Regions from separate parts of the Vibrio kasasachensis genome, predicted to be linked through region 1. Evidence: riboswitches for the same ligand, from Rfam matches in the RefSeq annotation. Region 1 holds a riboswitch; the other holds the start of a gene.
What was found. Region 1 has a riboswitch for cyclic di-GMP ahead of L4C38_RS14405 (calcium-binding protein). Riboswitches for the same ligand answer to the same signal wherever they lie in the genome.
Positions count from the first base shown of each region.

Region 2: linked by a shared signal. The riboswitch ahead of L4C38_RS13225 (TfoX/Sxy family DNA transformation protein) and the one ahead of L4C38_RS14405 (calcium-binding protein) in region 1 are both predicted to bind cyclic di-GMP.

Region 1 covers NZ_JAKJTB010000017.1:32,237-35,374, forward strand. The annotation lists gene L4C38_RS14405 (calcium-binding protein) at 1-1,149, opposite strand, end outside; cyclic di-GMP riboswitch class I at 1,182-1,261, opposite strand; gene L4C38_RS14410 (HlyD family type I secretion periplasmic adaptor subunit) at 1,588-2,937, opposite strand; gene L4C38_RS14415 (type I secretion system permease/ATPase) at 2,927-3,138, opposite strand, start outside.
Region 2 covers NZ_JAKJTB010000015.1:101,164-104,301, forward strand. The annotation lists gene L4C38_RS13215 (putative signal transducing protein) at 1-212, opposite strand, end outside; gene L4C38_RS13220 (TVP38/TMEM64 family protein) at 209-916, opposite strand; gene L4C38_RS13225 (TfoX/Sxy family DNA transformation protein) at 1,022-1,615, opposite strand; cyclic di-GMP riboswitch class I at 1,728-1,810, opposite strand; gene purR (HTH-type transcriptional repressor PurR) at 1,962-2,966, opposite strand.

The sequences.
Region 1 (3,138 bases):
ACCGATGCTACCGTCCGCGGTGCTGATTTCCCCTGATTTTATTGAAGGGTTATAAGCGCGCGCCGCACTCAAATCAAGCGAGCTTCCATCTTCAAATGCATATCGGTCATCGCCGAAAAGGATATCATCACCGATACCACCTAATAGCACGTCGTTATCGTTACCGCCGAAGAGGGTATCGTCATTGCTCGTACCGTCAGCTTCTAGTGTAAGATACTCTACTTCGCCAACCAAAAAGTCACTTGAATCCAGTCGGTCACGTCCTTTATCGAAGTGACCAATAGCAGCAGAGAATTGAATCTCATCAAATGCGACAAAGCCTACATCGTCTGGTTCAATGACAAATTCACCGTTTGAACGACCATTGCCTTCTTGCAGAACTTTTAGATTATCTTTTGCAGGATCCAATCCATAAGCGTCTAGAGTGGCTTGGTCGAATTCTTCAACGGTAAAGTAACCGTGTTCGACAACGATGCCATCACGCAATACCGTCCATACGCCTACTTCATTGATCTCTTTGACATATGAGCCTTCGGCTTTACCTTCATCTTTAAACAGTCGACCAATAGAAACTTTCGCCGCGTAGCTGTTCTCTTCTAAAGAAACAGAAAAAACTTCAGATGCTCCAGCTCGATCGCCTTTGCTTCCGTCATCGTCAAAACTGTAACCAATCTGACCACCTCGACCACTTTCTTCATTACCTAGCACGCCATACGCGCCATGTTTTTCATACAAGGCTGCTTCTGTACCATCAGGGTTATACACTTTGGCTAAACTAAGATCTGCTGCTGTCGCATCGCTAAAATCGATAATCGCTTGACCAGCATGATCGTAAGTGACGTGACGTCCGAAATCGTCGCCGATTAAGACATCATTGCCACTGTTACCAAAAACGACATCATCACCTTCACCGGCATTGACAATGTCATTGCCTTCACCGGCATGAACTTCAAATTCTTCGGAATTAAGTAGTATTAGATCATTGCCGTCGCCACTGTTAACAACATTATCTACCGCATCATGCTGTGAAATAGGGTTGTAGCTTTTTCCATAGAGCTCGACAGATGGTGCGCCAGTTTCTACTGGTTCTCTATCTATTAAGTCGACTCGGTTTTCAATTTGTTCAGTTTTTACGTGCTTAGACGTCATGAAGGTTTCCTCTATCAATCTGATGATTAATGTGAGGCAGCTCAGCCATCTCAATATTTTGAGATCTGCAGCTTTCCGTCCTTACCTCGCGATAAGTTTGGCTTTTTCACTCTGTTATGAATTTGAGACCGGAATTGGTACTTAAAGGGCTTTGGTCTCAGTTATGCCCTATACCCAAGTCACCTCAAGATGCTTAGTTCAGCGAGAGTTGTTAGGTTTGCAGGCAAGGCGTCGATTTGCAAATCTAGTCGCTCTAAATTAAGAATCGATAACGTAATCTGCGAACCTAACAAACTCGCCCTTCGGGAGCCTGTCACTGGAACCATTTTTTCGTCAAACAACTCGGAAATAGATGGCTATTCCACGTCGTTATTTTCCTTAAACTGGTACCAGTGACAAGGCTCTGAATCCTGCATCTTGAAGTCACTTGGGTATAAACTAAATTTCTCTCATTGCTTTGTATGTACTAACCGAAAGTGGATTAAGTAAATAGTCCAACGGAGTTTGCTTATTGAGCAAAATCATGACTTCAGCTGGCATTCCGGGATGTAATGTGACCTGTTTCAGACGCGCCAGATCTTCTTGATTGAGTTTGATTTGCGCTAAGTACGCTGATGATCCGGAAGCTTGATCTGTAATGCGGTCTGCCGAAATATGTACTAGTTTCCCTCTAACTGGCGGGGTGCGCCTGAAGTTGTATGCTGTTAAGCGAACTTCTGTATCGAGCCCAATATGCACTACATCAATATCTTCTGGTTGCACAAGCGCTTCAACTACGAGCTGATCTTGTTGGGGCACAATTTCCATGATTTTTTCGCCAGCGCTGATCACTGATTGTTTAGAGAAAATCGCTAAGCCAACCACCACGCCTGATTGAGGGGCGCGTATCTCAATCCGTGTTAGAACTTGTTGTGCTTCGATCATGGCTTCGTCAGTTTCACGAATCGATTTTTCGAGTTGTTGTATTTCTTCACCAAGCTGCTTGGCATAATCGAAATCGGCGTTGCTGTCTTGTAGTTCAGCTTCTGAAATTGAGCGATGTGCGCGATGAATTTTTGACTCGAGTTCAGCCAAATTACCGTTTAACTTGGTGTACTCTCGTTTCAAATCAAGCATTTTAGACTTCGATGTGTTGCCTGTTTTCAACAAGGTTTCATGCATCTCTAATTGCTCGGTTAAATAAACCAGAGCTTGTTGGTCTGCTTGATAACGTTTTTTTAACCCTTGCAAATCAAGGTGTGCTTGCGCCGTTTTACCATCCAAAACTTTATCTTCACCATCACGCAGAGAGCGACGTTTCGTGAATAGTTGATTTTGCGTCTCTAGAACATTTTGTACGTGGGTATCAGATTCAAATTCAAGTAAATGTTTATCAAAAGAGATGCTTTTCTTCCCGAGTAATTCTGCGTGAAGTCGATTCAGGCGTGCAGTTTCACTTTGCCATTTTGCTCTTAACCCAAATAGTTGTGCTTGTGCTCTAGAGGAATTTAGAGTGATAAGTAATTGACCTTGTTCAACAAATTGACCGTCGGCAACATGAATGCTTTCAACGATGCCACCTTCTAAATGTTGGATTGGCTTTCTTTTTGATTCGACGATAATGACACCGGGCGCAATAGCGGCACTGCTAAGTTTTGCCACCGATGCCCATATGAGAAAGACTCCGAACATTAATAGCACACTACCGAAGGCAAGTTTCAGAGCTAAGCCAGTAGCGAAAGAGAGATGGCGCTTATCATGGTAATGAATACCTTGTTCATCTATAGAGTGGAACTGCCTATCTGCCATTGGATGCCGCCTGTTTTATATTGTGTACTTTTACTGCTTGATCCGCTTTATAAGCGGTGATGATTTCACCATTTTCGAGTTGAACAACCCAATCAACGTGTGCAATCAGCTCTTTATTGTGTGAAACCATGACCACTGCAACCTTGTCTTTACGGAGTTGTTCAAGTAGAGCCTGCAAGGCTGTTAGTCTTTCGTTGTCTA
Region 2 (3,138 bases), on a different contig from region 1:
GGTTGTTCAAACTGCTCAATCAAGTGCATCGCTTGTTGTTTTTTGCCTTCCTCCAATAGCCATACGTGTGGTGCGCTCGCTTCACCAAATGGCACCTCTCCTTGTAAGCCAAAAATGCCTTCACCGCGCACCTCACACTTGATGTCGTATGAACGTAAAAGCTCACAGACGATGTGAGCTTGAGGAGGATTGTTCGCGCTGTATATCTTCAAGACGCTTCTCCATTTTGTGCATCATTTTGAGATTGCGGTGAACGCTTGAATTTTGTCATCAACCATTTAGCGACAATTGGGAATAATCCAAGTAGTGCAAATGAAATGAGTACAGAAGGTGAAACGATACCGGATAGGCTGTCAATTTGTGCCAATTGTGTACCTGCATTGAGGTAAACCGCCGTACCAGGCAGCATGCCAATTTGGCTGACAAGATAAAACCGCGCTGTTGATATTGGCGTTAGCCCCATTAATAGATTGATTAAGAAGAATGGGAATACAGGAATAAGGCGTAACGAAAATAGATAGAATGCGCCATCTTTTGCAACGCCTTGGTTTATCGAGTTCAACTTATCACCAAATTTGCTTTGTACCCAATCACGAAGTAGGAAACGGCTGCTTAGGAAAGCAATTGTTGCACCTAATGTACTAGCAAATGAAACGAGCAGTAGGCTGCTCCAAAAACCAAATAGAGCAGCGCCAAGTAAGGTGACAACCGCCGCGCCAGGAATAGAAAATGCGGCGATTGCAACATAGGCAAAAAAGTAGCTCAGGGCTGCGAGTACGAAGTTCTGTTCGATAAATGCACTCAGTGCAGCTTGTTGGGCTTTGGCATTAGTCAGCGTAAGTTGATCACCAAATTGCGTGATCAGCAGGGCAATTAACGCGACGAGAAATACTCCGATAACAAGCTTCTTATTCATTTTTTTCTCCTGAACTTGATGTTCATTTACTATCTTGTTGAATAAGAACCGTAAAGCCAACGAAAACTTTCAAAAAAAAACCAGCGATTATCGCTGGCTTAGAGTTTAGTTATGCAACCTTGAAAGTAATTCATCCCGACGAGATTGCGGAACCACTGACCAGTGTGTTCCTTTTATTGCACCTTCAAGCGACCACAATAGCTCAAGGCTTATTTCACTAACGTGTGACTCTCGAATAGCCTTGTAAGCTTCAAGAGAGCCAGTTTGTTCGAGTTGCTTAACGTTGTCGATACCGACTTTCTTAAGCATTCGTTCTGTCGCCAGTCGTAAATTGGGTAAATCCTTGATGCGAGTTGGTTTGGCTTCAGCTTGAGTAGACTTTTCGCTTTGTGCTTTAACAAGCGCTTCACGAGCAACTTGCAGTGTTTGGTCACAATCGTCCTGCCATTCTTCACTTAAAGCAAAGTATTTGGTCACAACAGGGAACCCACGCTTGTGATACACGTACGGCTCTAGACCTTGTTGTTTAAACTGCTTAGTGAGTGTGTTGTCGGCACGAATATGAAGTTTGTCGTGTACAACTAGCGCAAACATTGTTTCGTCTGCGAAGATCCCAAACCCACCAAACATAGAGCGAGATTTAATACGACCTAGTGGCTGAAATAGCCTCATTGAGTCTTTAAGTATTGGTTTATCCATTCAGTACTTTCTCGGTGTATGTGTATAATAATACGCCACCAAATCAGGTCCGAGAGAATAGCAGCTAATGCAGAAATCAGGAGAGTAATCCGTTAACGAGTGCATTTCTACCATCGGTAACCCCGCTGCCATACATAATGTTTAGGCCGGTGGCTTTGCGTCCCATCTTTTCAGAATGGTTTGCCCTGTGCGTGACTTAATTTGCTTTGCTAAAGATTAAGATACTTCGACATAGAAGTATTACAACACTATGAGATATTTGTGATCCTAATGCAAGAATTAAGTTGAATGTGAAAAGCAATAGCTGATGTGATGACCATCAGCTATTGTTATAGGAATCATTAGCTTAGTTTATTTTAGCTACTGTAGAGCGTTCAACGATTTCTGGATGCATTTCAAATATTCGTTTGTCGTGTTCTTTATCTTTAATTCGCTCAAGTAAGATTTCAAACGCATTTTTACCGACACGACGTTTTGGTTGGTGAACTGTAGTTAATGGCGGAGAGAAGTACTCAGCCAGTTCAATGTTATCGTAACCAATGACAGACATATCTTCAGGAACACGGATGCCATTTTGCTGTAGGCGGCTCATTAAACCAAGTGCCATCGTATCATTGAAGCAGAAAATTGCGGTAGGGCGCTTATCCATAGCAACGATTTTGTCCGCAGCTAGCACAGCTGTGTCACATTCGAAGTTGCCTTCTAGAATCCAATCTTCGTCCACGGGTAAGTTAGCTTCTGCCATAGCACGCTTGAAGCCTTGAATACGTTCCTGACATGCAGCTTTCTCAAAGTGACCACTTAAACAGGCAATATCGGTGTGACCATGTTTAATTAGGTACTTCGTTGCGAGGTAACCACCTTCTTCTGAGTTGTCGATGATTTTGTCGGCTTGCGAACTTTCAGGACCCCAATCCATGACCACTTTTGGAATATCTTTGTGACGATTAAGCATCTCACTCAATTCTTCAGTGAAATCTGAACACATAACTAAAATACCATCGACACGCTTTTCAGCCAACATACGGACATAGTCACGTTGTTTCTCGTAGATACCACCGGTATTGCACAGAATTAAGGTATAACCTTGGCGATAACAGTAGCTTTCTACACCATCAATCACTTCAGAAAAGAATAAGTTTGTAGATTGAGTAACCAGCATACCAATGGTGCGCGTGCTGTTACATTTCAAACTACGAGCTACGGCACTAGGAGCGTAGTTTAGCTCTTGTACTGCTTCCATTACACGTTCTTGAGTTGTTTCTGCAACAAAGCGAGTTTTGTTAATTACGTGCGAGACTGTTGTTGTTGAAACGCCCGCGAGACGCGCAACATCTTTTATAGTGGCCATAAGGTGTGATCCTATTTATAGTTGCCACCTAGCTATTCACATTCTTGAATAAATTGGCAGGAAGTATTAGAAATACAAAAACCGCTTTTTTACAGCGGTTTGCACTTGATTCATATTTTTTATCGTTTTCGGTTACGATTTTAGACCGCATCGTCGCCAGTAGCAAACGAAA